DNA from 3 places in the Bradyrhizobium sp. 195 genome. Region 2 is predicted to be linked to each of the others. Evidence: riboswitches for the same ligand, from Rfam matches in the RefSeq annotation. Region 2 holds a riboswitch; each other region holds the start of a gene.

Region 1 (4,342 bases), 1.4 Mb from region 2:
CCCGCACTCGCGGTGTAGCGCGACACCAGCGGCACGTCATTGCCGGCCCAGGCGCCTTCGCGGAAGACGGCGCGGGTGTAGGCCACGCCGGAGCGCAGCAGCAGAGCGTCGTTGACGCGATAAGACAGGCTGGTCTCCGAGCCGTAGCGGCGGGTCGGATCAAGATTGGTGTTGTAGAACAGGACCGGGTTGAAATGGACCTCGTTGGTGAGGTCCATCAGATAGAGACTGCTCTGCAACTGCAGCCCGCCGCCTTTGATACGCAGACCGCCCTCGATATCCCAAGAGGTCTGGGTCTTGAGCTGGAACGTTTGCGGGATCGCGGCGAAGGTCAGGGGATCGAACGAAGGCCCCGAGGACAGGCGCTCGTCCACGTCGGGCGTGCGGAACGCGCGCGCGGCGCGGCCGAACAGCGAGACCATGTCGTTGAGGCGATGCTCGGCCCCGAGATGCAGCGCATATTGGGTCTCGTTGCTCGTCAGCGGCAGCGCGCCGATGTCGGCGTTGAACGGCGCCGCCGGGTCGAAATTGTCGCGTGCCGCAAGACTGACGGTCTGCACCCGCGCGCCATAGGAGATGTCGGTCGTAGGCGCCACGCCCAATGTGTGCTGAAAATAGCCCGCAACCGTCTGCTGCCTGAGATCGTAATTGTGCCAGGAGGAGAGCCCCTGCCCGGCGCCGCGGTTCTGCTGAAAGCTCGCATCGTAATAGTCGATGCCGGTCAGGAGATGCGACGGCATGCCGAGCAGCAGGCTCTTCACGCTGAGCCGCGGCGTGATCGACCATGTCGTCAGATGGGACTCGACATAGGTCGACGTGAAGAAGGCCGGAACCGGCACCGGGCTGGAGAAGAACGCGCTCTGCTGCTTCTTGTCGCGCACGCCGCCGTCGACGATGAGATCGACGCCGTTGACGAGGGTCTTGGTGAAGCCCGCTGTTGCGCTAAAGCCCTGCTGGTTGGCGAAGTTGAACGGCGTGCTCGTCCCCCGCCGGTTGGCCGCGAGCTCGTCGAGGCCGATCGAGGGATCGACGGTGCGCCCGCCCGGCAATCGCAGCTCCTGATTGTCGCCCGTGACGGTGAGAAAAGCGGTCAGGCCCGGTGTCGAGTAATTGAGATTGCCGACGCCGTTTTGCTGGGAATAGCGATTGTTGTCGCGATAGCCATCGGTCCTGACGGCATTGCCATAGAACGAGGTCGACCACGGACCGGAACTGAGCGAGGTCGAGACGTTGCCGAGCCTGGCGTTGAACGAGCCGAAGCCGGCCTCGATGCGCGCGGTCACCGGCGGTCCGCCGACGCCGTTTTTGGTGACGATGTTGATCACGCCGCCGATGGCGTTGTCACCGTAGAGCACCGCTCCCGAATTGCCGCGCGTGATCTCGATACGCTCGATGGAATTGAGCGGGATGATGGAGAGGTCCACCTGTGCCATGTCGACGTCGTTCAGCCGCCGTCCGTTGACCAGCACCAGCGTGTTGGCGTTGGCAAACGCGCCGAAGCCGCGCAGATCCACGCTGGTCTTCGCGCCGATTTGACCGCCATAGAACGTCGTGATCTGGGCGCCCGGGGTCTGCGTCGCGATGATCTCGGCTAGCGTCTGCGACGGCGAATGCGCGATATCCGCGGCCGTGATGACGGTCGTGGCGGCCCCGACGATACCGCCGTTGCTGGCGACAGCCTCGGAGCCCGAGCCGGATGAGCCGGCGCCATTGCCTGCCGACGCGACATTCACGGTTCCCCGGCGCTTCGTCGGCTCGCCATCACCGATCGCCCTGGCGCGGGTGCGGTTCTGATCGTCGGGCTTGGTCACTTCGATCGGCGGCAGCTGCTCGGCAAGGGCCTGCTGGGCGAAGGCGGGGGATAGATCGAGCGAAGGGAGGGAAACGGACGCGAGCAGGCCGGCGCTGAGGCGCCCGGCGGCAGAGACAAGACGGGACACGGTTGTAGACCTCGGTATGACGTCAGTGGCACGTCACAGCGAACGAGGTTTCACGGCAGAGCAATGGATTGCTCCGGTGAAGCCAATGTCTGTACTCCCCGACCGACATCTTCGCGTGTGACCACGGCTGACGGCAGGTCTCCTGGCTCGCGGGTCGTTACCTTACGTCGCCTTCCCAGGACCGAGATTCCCAGTGGCATAGGACGAAAGATTCACCGCTTACAGTTGCGGGGGCAGCCGTGGCGTTGAGACAAATCCCCCGTTGGGACAATCCCGCACCACATTCCCTTTTGATCTCCGTGAGGAGAACCGTCACCAATCAACTTACGTGTCGTTCCGCCGGGGAGTCAATCGACCGGCGGCTGTTGTCACCGCCGTCAGGTCCGCCCTCGCAAACGCTGGGCCTGGGCCCAGGCAGCAGCGACGTCGCGAGGCGGAACATCGACGCGCTTGATCGGGGTCAATTCGCCGGAGGCCGAGACGATCGCGGTTTCCTCGCGGCGGCAGCGCGTGCAGACAAAGCGGACCTCGTGCGGGGACGCCCACCAGCTCGACCGCTTCACATTGGCCGCCATCGGCCAGGCATCGCAATGCGAGCACGAGACCAGAAATCGACCGGGATCGAGCATACCCATTTCCATCGGACTCCGCGTCCTGCCGCCTCCTTCAATGTTTAACCCAAGTGAATCGTTCCGGTGCCCCAGCACCGCCAGCTCCTGTTCCTTGGAAGCGGATATCTCAGGCTCGCCATTCCCAGCCGCCATAGGCGTCAGGATCTCAGCGCGCGCCCTTGAGGCTGCAAGAGGTCGTGCAGGTGACCGTGGTGCCGCGATCGCACGATTTGCAGGCATTGACGCACTGATTCATGTCGCGGGGGTTGTAGCTGTAGTTCCGCATCGGGCAGGCCGACGTCGAGCCGGTGATGTCCTGCTCCTGATCGCAGGCCGCCGTCATGAGCGCGAATATGATCACGGCAACGAGGCGCATGTGATTGCCCTGTCAAGCATGGCAAATGACACTCGCGAGGCTCGCTGCACTGCGGCGAACCCCGGCCTTCCAGCACGAGCCATCGCTCGCGTGCTTCAAGGATGCGCGCCAAACATTAAGAACGGATTGCAGCCGGCGTCAGGCAGCAGCCTTGGTCGCGATCGCCTGGCGCATGTCCGCCGCCAATTGGCGGTACTGCTCCGAAAGCTTCAGATAGAACTCGCGTTTGGTGCTGTCGGTGGCGAGCTTGGCAATCAGCTCGCATTCGGCGGTGAGCGTCTCGAACCGTTCCAGTCTGTTCTGAAGGTCTGTCATCGGCGTGTCCCCGTCAAACGCCTCAAGGACATCCAACCTAAGCCCGGGAAATAGGTCACGGCGAACATCGTTATCGAGTAGAATCAATTTTTGCGGTGCGGCGGCCTATTTGCTGTCCAGCCGCCAGGCGCCATCCCAGCCGGCGTCCGGCGGGTTGGCTTCGAATTGCGCGATGCGGCCGAGCATGGTGCGCGAGGGGCCGTCACCGGGGACGGCTTCGAGCGCCGCGTTGAAGGCAGCGCGCGCCTCATCGAACCGCCGGGCGCGATAGGCGGCGAGCGCTTCGGCATAGTGCGTGCGCAAGCTGCCCTGTGCGCCGGTGAGTGCACCTGCCCTCGCCATCACCTCGAAGATCGCCTGCGGTGCGCTCTGGCCGGCGACGGCCAAACGATCGATCTCCCGCAGTTCGAGCCGCGATCCGATCGCGTCAGCGGTTGCCTGCGAGATCAGGATGCGGGTGCCGTAGGCCTTGTTGACGGCCTCCAGCCGCGAGGCCAGGTTGACGGCATCGCCCATCACCGTAAAGCTCATCATCAATTCGGAGCCGATGCTGCCGGTCAGGACCTCGCCGGTGGCGATACCGATCCGCAAATCGCACGGCGCGGGCATGGCGCGGATGCCGAGCAGGTCGGGCAGCTGCTTCTGGAGCGCCGGCACCTGGTCGATCATTTCGATGGCGGCAAGGCCCGCGAGCAGCGCCTGCTCGTCCTCCTCGATGAAGGGCGGGCCCCAATAGGACATGATGGCATCGCCGATATACTTGTCGATGATGCCGCGATTGCCCCTGATCGGGCCGGACATGACCGTGAAATAGTGGTTCATCACCCTGACGAGGCCGCGCGGGGTCATGCCCTCGCTCATCGCGGTGAAGCCGCTCATGTCGCAGAACATGATGGTCATGACCCGGCGCTCGCCGTCGATCGCGACCTCCGGCCGATCGATCAGCCCCTGCACCACCTTGGGATCGATGTAGCGGCCGAAGGTCTCGCGGATGCGCTCGTTGTGCCTGAGCTGCTCGGTCATGCGGTTGAAGGCCGCGGCGAGCTCGCCGATCTCGTCCTGCGTCGAGACGGTGATGGTCTTGTCGAAGCGTCCCGCCT
Region 2 (4,342 bases):
TGCGCGAAGAGATCGATGTCCCAGCCCTGCGCCCGCAGGAAGGCGAGATCGCCGCGGGTGGACTTTGAGCCGGGGATAACGACGAGCCTGACGTCACCGGGGATCGCTTCGCCCGGGCGCACCATCACGAGATCGACGCCCGGCTCGAGCTTGAGCGGATCGAGGTCGTCGAAATTGGCGATCCGCGACAGCGCGAGGCACGCGATCTTGCATTGACCGAGTTTTCGCGCGTCGGTCAGGCCCAGCGCGTCCTCGGCCGGCAGCTCGCCGGCGCGCGCAAACCAGGGCAGCACACCAAGGCCGCGCCAGGCGGTCTTCGTTTCGATTAGCCCATAACCATCTTTGAATAACGTGGGATCGCCGCGGAACTTGTTGATGACGAAACCTTGGATCATCGCGGCATCGTCGGGGTCGATCACCGTCTTGATGCCGACGAGCTGGGCGATGACGCCGCCGCGGTCGATGTCGCCGACCAGCACGACCGGCACGTCGGCCTTGCGGGCAAAGCCCATATTGGCGATGTCGGCCTTGCGCAGGTTCACCTCGGCGGGACTGCCGGCGCCTTCCACCAGCACCAGATCGGCGCGCGCCTTCAGTCGCTCAAAGCTCTCCAGCACCGCGCCCATGAGCGACGGCTTCATCGCGGCGTAGTCGCGCGCCCGCGCGGTCGCGATACGTTTGCCTTGGACAATCACCTGCGCGCCGACATCGGTCTCGGGCTTCAGCAGCACCGGATTCATGTCGGTGTGCGGCTCGACGCCGGCGGCGAGCGCCTGGAGCGCTTGGGCACGGCCGATCTCGCCGCCATCGACGGTGACGGCCGCGTTGTTCGACATGTTTTGCGGCTTGAACGGAAGCACGCGCAGGCCGCGCTGCGTGAAGGCGCGCGCGAGTCCGGCGACGATGAGCGATTTGCCCACGTCCGAGCCGGCCCCCTGGATCATCAATGTGCGCGCCATAGAATTCAGAACTCGACGCCGGCCTGCGCCTTGATGCCGGAGCGGAAGGGATGCTTGACCAGGGTCATCTCGGTGACGAGATCGGCGATCTCGATCAGCTCGTCCTTGGCGTTGCGCCCGGTGAGCACGACATGGGTCATCGCAGGCTTTTGCGTCGTCAGGAATTCGACGATCTCGGCGATATCGAGATAGTCGTAGCGCAGCGCGATGTTGATCTCGTCGAGCACGACCATGCGCAAGCTCTCGTCGAGGATCAGCTCCTTGGCCTTCTCCCAGCCGGCGCGCGCCGCGGCGATGTCGCGGGCGCGGTCCTGCGTCTCCCAGGTAAAGCCTTCGCCCATCGCGTGGAACTGGCAGAGGTCGCCGAAATGGCCGGTCAGCAGGCGCCGCTCGCCGGTATCCCAGGCACCCTTGATGAACTGCACGACCGCGCAGGGGAAGCCATGGGCGACGCAGCGGACGATCATGCCGAAGGCCGAGGACGACTTGCCCTTGCCGGCGCCGGTGTGGACGATGATCAGTCCCTTTTCGCCGCTCTTGGTCGCCATGATCTTGTCGCGGGCGGCCTTCTTCTTCGCCATTTTCTGGGCGTGCCGGGCGTCGGTTTCCTCGGCTGTTTGGGTATCCGGTTCAGGCGTCATCGGTCCCGGTCCTTCGGCTTGACAAGAGGCGGCCACCGGCAAATGGTGGCCCGGCGTTGGTTCCTGTCCTATGACAGGCGAAGAGGGAATGCGATAGGGTCCGAATCGGCAAGATTTGGGTCCAAACTGCAGCCGCCCCCGCGACCGTGACCGGAGAGATGCCCGAAGCCACTGATTCCCTTTGGAATCGGGAAGGCGGGGATCGAAGGGCAAGACCCTGCTCCGCAAGCCGGGAGACCTGCCAGCGCGGACGAGTTTTGGACCGGCGGACGGGGTGTTCCGCGACGGGGAAACGGGCCTTCTGGGGAATGGTCCGTGTGCCTCATCGCCTCCCGCTATTATCTGGAAGAGGCGATGACCGTCACACTTCACGTCTGCATCACCTGCCGTGCCGGCGAGACGCCCGGCGAGGGCGAGACCACGCCCGGAAAACGCCTGCATGGTGCGATCCTCGACGCCGGCGTGCCCGACGGCGTCAATGTGGTTCCCGTCGAATGCCTGTCGGCCTGCAGCCAGGGCTGTTCCGTGGCGCTCAGCGCGCCCGGCCGTTGGTCCTATGTTTATGGCCGCCTCTCGGATGCCAATGCGCAGGACGTGGTCGCGGGCGCTGCGGCCTATGCGGCGGCGCCCGACGGAATCGTGCCATGGCGCAGCCGTCCCGAGATCTTCCGCAAGCAGTCGCTTGCCCGCATTCCCCCTGTTGCCGTCGTGCCGGAGGCCGCCGAATGAACTCGCTCGCAAAAGTCCCTGTGACGGTGGTCACGGGTTTTCTCGGCTCCGGCAAGACCACGCTGATCCAGCATCTGCTCACCAATGCAAACGGCAAGAAGCTCGCGGTCCTCGTCAACGAGTTCGGCAGCGAGGGCGTCGACGGCGAAATCCTGAAGTCTTGCGCCGACGCAAACTGCCCGGAAGAGAATATCGTCGAGCTCGCCAATGGCTGCATCTGCTGCACGGTTGCCGACGATTTCATTCCGACCATGGAAAAACTGCTGGCGCGGCCGGTAAGGCCTGATCACATCCTGATCGAGACCTCGGGCCTGGCGCTGCCAAAACCGCTGCTGAAGGCGTTCGACTGGCCGGAGATCCGTTCGCGCATCACGGTCGACGGTGTGATCGCGCTGGCCGATGCCGAGGCTGTCGCGGCCGGCCGCTTTGCGCCGGATCCTGACGCCGTCGAAGCGCAACGCGCGGCGGACGAAAATCTCGATCACGAGACGCCGCTGTCGGAAGTGTTCGAGGACCAGATCGCCTGCGCCGACATCGTGCTGCTGACCAAGGCCGATCTCGCGGGCGCCGCCGGTATTGAAGCCGCCAAGGCCGCGATCACGGCCGAGATGCCGCGCCGCGTGCCGATGCTCCCTGTCACCGACGGCGCGATCGATGCGCGCCTCATCCTCGGCCTCGGCGCCGCCGCCGAGAACGATCTCGCCGCGCGCCCCTCGCACCATGACGGCGAGGAGGAGCACGAGCATGACGACTTCGCCTCCGTCGTAATCGATCTGCCTGAGGTCGCCGACATCGATGCGCTGGTCGCATCGGTGCAGAGGCTGGCGCGCGAGCAGAACGTGCTGCGGGCCAAGGGCTATATCGCGGTCGCGGGCAAGCCGATGCGCCTGTTGTTGCAGGCGGTCGGCGAGCGCGTGCGCCACCAGTTCGACAAGCCCTGGGGCGCAGGTCACAGGCAGTCGAAGCTCGTCGTGATCGGCGAGCACGGTGATATCGATGAGGCTGCCATCAAGGTAGGACTCGGCATCTGATGCACGTCGTCTTCCGCGAGAGCCGCGGTCTGGAGGAGACCGCGACGCCAAGGGACATCGGCCAGGACCCGGCCGATCTCGTGGTGCTCTCGTATTCGGATTCCGATCTCGCCGCGTTCGCCGCCGGCTGGAGGCGCGGCCAGGGCAGCCTGCCGTCGCTGCGGCTCGCCAATCTCGCGGAACTGCGGCACCCGCTCTCGGTCGACACCTATGTCGAGCGCACGCTGTCGCAGGCGCGGGGGATTCTGGTGCGCCTGATCGGCGGGGAGTCCTACTGGGCGTATGGGCTGGCTGCCTTGCATCAATTGGCGAAGGATCGCGGCATCGTCCTTGCCGTGCTGCCGGCCGATGGCCGTGACGACACGCGGCTCGATGCATATTCGACTCTGCCGGTCTCGACGCTGCGCCGCCTCAAGGTGCTCTGCGACATGGGCGGCCCGGTCGCCGCCCAAGCCGCGATTGCGCAACTGGCATTGGCCTCGGGTCTCTATGCCGGTCCTGTTATCGGCGAGATGAGCGTGCCTGAGATGGGTTTCTACGATCCCGCGCGCGGCGTCATTGCCGCGCCGGTGGGTGACGAGGGAAAGCCGCGCGCACTGGTCACGTTCTATCGCTCCTATCTCACCGCCGCGGACACGGGCCCGGTCGATGCGCTGATCGCCGCGCTGCGCGAGAAGGGCTTTGACGCCTGTGGCGTGTTCGTCACCTCGCTGAAGGCTGCGGGCGTCGCCGACTGGCTGCGCGCCTATCTCGCGCAAAATCCTCCGGCCGCGATCATCAACGCGACGGCGTTCTCGGCCCTCAGCGACGACGGCACGACGGCGTTCGACGCTGCATCGTGTCCGGCGTTCCAGGTCGCACTTTCCACGGCGCGGCGCGAGGACTGGGCGGAGTCGCTGCGTGGCCTCTCGCCCGGCGATCTTGCGATGCATGTCGTGCTGCCCGAGGTCGACGGTCGGCTGTTCACGGGCGTGGTGAGCTT
Region 3 (4,342 bases), 2.3 Mb from region 2:
GGAATCGTCGCGCGTCGCTTGCCCCGCGCTGCCGTGCCAGACAAACCAACGGAAGCTCGCAGCGGCCGAGTCGCGACTGCCTCTTGGAGTAGGGCCCGAGAGCTCGCATAGCTTGAAATTGAAGTTGCCCGTTGCTGTCGCAGATGCAACATGGTCTCAGACCCGGGACAGCACAATTGGGCAAATTGCCCATCATTGACCGCGTCTGTGTTTGGCACGGCATTTGAAAGGGATCGCCAATGGCATCGCTCGCCTAAGGAGTCGGAAGGCATGGCTTACAAGATCGTCGCTTCGCAATGCACCGTTTGTGGGGCATGTGAGTTCGAGTGTCCCAACGCGGCGATCAGCCTCAAGCGCGACATTTACGTTGTCGATGCCAAAAAGTGTACGGAGTGCGAGGGCCATTCCGACACGCCGCAATGCGCGGTGGTCTGTCCGGTGCCTGACACCTGTGTCCCGTCTAAGACAGCATAAGCAGCCCGCGTCCAGAAGGCTTCACCGCTCGATTTCGCGAACGAAGTAGTAGATGTCGAGCTTGAGGAGGCCGCCGACCGCGTGGGGCGATCGAGGTCGATCAACATCGTTATGACCTTAAGGCGCTGATCGACTCCGAGAAGCCCTCGAAGGGCTCTGTCAGAGGACACCGTCAAATTTGTCTCGAATAAAGAAGGCCGCCTCGATGCTCCAGTCGCCGCGTCGAGGCTTATCGTCGCTGGCTGACGAGCCAAGGGGAGGTGGAAGGGGCGTCATATCAAGATCGACTTGCAGGATATCTAAAGCTACGTCACGGCCGAAGCCGAAGAGACGGTCTCCTCGCGCGACGAGATCGGTCCGGAGATCCTGAAGACGTACGAGAAGCTCGGCATCCGCTTGCCCGTGGTCACCGTGCACGAGTGCATGGAGCGTAGAGTCATAGCACGATCCCGCCGCGCGCGCTCTCGCCGCTTACTCCAGTTTCGCAAGTCAGCGTGCATCCTGAGGTCCGGAACGGTTCCTGCGGTGTCGCGCAAGCCAACGTCCAGGCTGCACTATTCGCCAAGCGGCGACGGAGACAACGAGGCGCGCGCCAAAGTCGCTCAGCACGTGAGTGCCGGGCTCACCGAGGAGATCATCTTGACCCACGCCACGGAGGCGATCGAGCTCGCGGCTCGTCGTGGGGGCAGGCCGAACACAGGCAGTCCGACCTGATCATTCGTTCGATCCTGGAGCAATCCGGCCTTGGCAATTCCTAAGGAGCTGGCGCTGTCATCAAACGGATGCCGGCCGAGGATGATCGCAACTTCCTCACGGACGAGTTCGAGAAGCTGCTGACGGAAAAGTCCAGGCTTTGTCGCGATCACGCAGATGTCGAAAGCGCCGGGCGCGTTCGTTCTGCTCGCGGAGCTCATCCGACTACGCGAACAGGTTGTTGAGCGGACGCATTCACAAGCGGAGTCTCCACAGATCCACGTGTTTTCACCAGGCCGGGAGTAAGACCGTTGTAGCCTACCTGGTACAGCTCGCAATCGCTTGGGCAATATCGCAGCGACAGCTAGTAGGTTGACCGATCGATCCTCGTGCGCATAATGCCAGCCGTCGTGGTCTCCGGATTTCGTTTGATCCGGAGCTAAGAGGGAAACCGGTGCAATGCCGGCGCTGCCCCCGCAACTGTAAGCGGCGAGCCGCTGTCCAACGAAGTCACTGAAGCCCTGCGGCTTCGGGAAGGCCGGACAGCAGCGACGACCCGCGAGCCAGGAGACCTGCCTCGACAATATATCGTCCACGGGCGGGGTGTCCCGGTGTGCGCCAAGCAGCTGTCGCTCACGCGATATTCGCTGCATGCGTCCGCCATGGCCTTTGCCCCAATTATGGGGTCTGAGCTATGTCTATTCTTTCGCTTCCCGTTGCCACACTGGGGACGTCACGCATCGGCCCACGACGCGAACTCAAATTCGCGCTCGAGAGCTACTGGGCGGGAAACTCCAGCGAAGCCGAGCTCCTCGAGGCGGGGAGTGGACTTCGTGCCGCTAATTGGGCACGGCAGAAATCCTGCGGTGCGACCGTCATTCCTTCGAATGACTTCTCGCTCTACGACCATGTGCTCGATACCAGCGTAATGGTCGGCGCCATTCCCGACGTCTACGGCTGGACCGAAGGTCCTGTGTCGCTCAAGACCTACTTCACCATGGCGCGTGGCGCTCAGGACGGTGGTCACGCTCAGCGTGGGGCTGGCGTAGCCGCACAGGAAATGACGAAGTGGTTCGATACCAACTACCACTACATGGTGCCGGAATTTCACCAGGATCAGATCTTTAAGTATTCCTCTCGAAAGCCGATCGAGGAATATGAGGAGGCAAAAAGCCTCGGCTACCAAACGCGCCCCGTCCTAGTTGGACCAGTCACTTTCCTGAAGCTCGGCAAAAGCGCAAATCCCGCATTCAATCCGCTGTCGCTGCTTGATAGGCTCCTCCCAGTCTATGTCGATGTTCTCCGCGAACTAGCCTCGCGCGGTGCTGAATGGGTTCAGTTCGACGAGCCGTGCCTAGTGATGGACGTCGACGAAGCGTCGCGGGCGGCTGTCCGCCGGGCCTATGCTCATTTCGCAAAGGTTGTGCCGGCCCTTAAAATCATGCTGGCCACTTATTTCGGCGCTATCGGCGACAATCTTGAAACAGCCTTCGCCTTGCCCGTTGCCGGGCTTCATGTCGATCTGGTTCGGGCACCCGACCAGTTGGACGCAATTGTCGCCACAGCCCGCAGAGATCTCGTGGTCTCGCTAGGCGTCGTTGATGGTCGCAACGTCTGGCGCTCTAATCTTGCGGCGCTGCTCGACCAACTTGCCCCTATGGTCAAAAAGCTGGGCAGGGACCGTGTTCAGATTGCTCCTTCCTGCTCGCTGCTTCATGTTCCGATCGACATTGAGCTAGAGACCGATCTCGATCCCAATCTGAAGACATGGCTGGCGTTCTCAGTTCAGAAGATCAAGGAACTTTCAATATTGGGCAAAGCGCTGGCTGGCCATGCTGCCGAGGTGGCCGATGAACTTGCGCTTTCGGAGGACGCAGCCGTGACCCGCGAAACATCGCCCGAGACCCACAATGCGAATGTCGCCGGACGAATGGCCGCGATCGACGATAGCATGCGTCGCCGTCGCAGTGCGTTCACCCAGCGTGCCGACGTCCAGCGCGTCGCGTTCGCATTGCCGATGTTTCCAACGACAACCATCGGATCCTTCCCGCAAACGGTCGACGTCCGGAATGCGCGTGCGGCCCATGCGCGGGGAGCGCTGAATGACGCGCAGTACGAGCAGCTTCTGAAAGCGGAGACAGCCCGTACCGTGCAGTGGCAGGAAGATATCGGCCTGGACGTGCTCGTACATGGTGAGTTCGAGCGCAATGACATGGTTCAATACTTTGCCGAGCAGCTGTTGGGATTCGCTTTCACCAAGCACGGCTGGGTTCAGTCTTATGGGTCGCGGTACGTTCGTCCGCCTATCCTGTTTGGAGATGTTTCCCGGCCGAAGCCGATGACCGTTGAATGGTGGCGCTACGCGCAGTCTCTGACCAAGAAACCCGTCAAGGCTATGCTGACCGGACCGGTGACGATCCTGAACTGGTCGTTTGTCCGCGACGACATCTCGCGGAGCGAGACATGTCGTCAGATCGCTCTTGCGATTCGAGACGAGGTCATCGATCTTGAGGCGGCTGGAGCGACCATGATCCAGATCGACGAGGCTGCGTTGCGGGAGGGATTGCCGCTACGCAAATCGCAGTGGAGGAACTATCTCGATTGGGCAGTGGACAGCTTCTGCGTTTGCTCCTCCGCTGTCGCCGACGGAACTCAGATCCATACCCACATGTGTTATTCCGAGTTCAACGAAATCATCGATGCGATCGCAGCAATGGATGCTGACGTCATTTCAATCGAGACGTCGCGTTCTAAGATGGAATTGCTCGAGGCCTTCAAGAGCTACAAATATCCCAATGAGATCGGGCCCGGCGTCTATGACATCCATTCACCGCGCATTCCCGCAGCGGCGGAAATCAAGCAGCTGATTGTGTTGGCGCGGCAGCGAGTTTCCGATCGGCAGCTCTGGATCAATCCCGACTGCGGACTGAAAACTCGAAGATGGGAGGAGGTGCGTCCCGCGCTCATCAATATGGTGGCCGCCGCACGCGAGTTGCGGGCTGAGCCATGATGGTCCGGAGCGTTTCGCCAACGCGTTTGTGAACAAGATGCACGCGCTTTGGGGGCTTACGATGTCCTTGCGAGCTCCCAAAGTTCCCAGCGCCTCGGAATGCCGGCCGGCGTCGGCGGAGGCGGTCGCATACAGCCGGCGACAAGCTCGATTCTCGACCCGACG

Evidence for each region. Region 2 has a riboswitch for cobalamin ahead of IVB26_RS15505 (DUF1636 family protein). Riboswitches for the same ligand answer to the same signal wherever they lie in the genome.
Region 1: linked by a shared signal. The riboswitch ahead of IVB26_RS22110 (TonB-dependent receptor) and the one ahead of IVB26_RS15505 (DUF1636 family protein) in region 2 are both predicted to bind cobalamin.
Region 3: linked by a shared signal. The riboswitch ahead of metE (5-methyltetrahydropteroyltriglutamate--homocysteine S-methyltransferase) and the one ahead of IVB26_RS15505 (DUF1636 family protein) in region 2 are both predicted to bind cobalamin.

The regions. Positions count from the first base shown of each region.
Region 1 covers NZ_CP082161.1:4,766,919-4,771,260, forward strand. The annotation lists gene IVB26_RS22110 (TonB-dependent receptor) at 1-1,940, opposite strand, end outside; cobalamin riboswitch at 2,056-2,269, opposite strand; gene IVB26_RS22115 (hypothetical protein) at 2,318-2,569, opposite strand; gene IVB26_RS22120 (hypothetical protein) at 2,718-2,927, opposite strand; gene IVB26_RS22125 (hypothetical protein) at 3,066-3,242, opposite strand; gene IVB26_RS22130 (adenylate/guanylate cyclase domain-containing protein) at 3,348-4,342, opposite strand, start outside.
Region 2 covers NZ_CP082161.1:3,382,420-3,386,761, forward strand. The annotation lists gene IVB26_RS15495 (cobyric acid synthase) at 1-959, opposite strand, end outside; gene cobO (cob(I)yrinic acid a,c-diamide adenosyltransferase) at 965-1,600, opposite strand; cobalamin riboswitch at 1,641-1,860, shown strand; gene IVB26_RS15505 (DUF1636 family protein) at 1,955-2,329, shown strand; gene cobW (cobalamin biosynthesis protein CobW) at 2,326-3,360, shown strand; gene cobN (cobaltochelatase subunit CobN) at 3,360-4,342, shown strand, end outside.
Region 3 covers NZ_CP082161.1:1,124,674-1,129,015, forward strand. The annotation lists gene IVB26_RS05255 (4Fe-4S binding protein) at 271-474, shown strand; gene IVB26_RS42985 (hypothetical protein) at 780-914, opposite strand; gene IVB26_RS05260 (hypothetical protein) at 1,077-1,340, opposite strand; cobalamin riboswitch at 1,562-1,761, shown strand; gene metE (5-methyltetrahydropteroyltriglutamate--homocysteine S-methyltransferase) at 1,862-4,177, shown strand.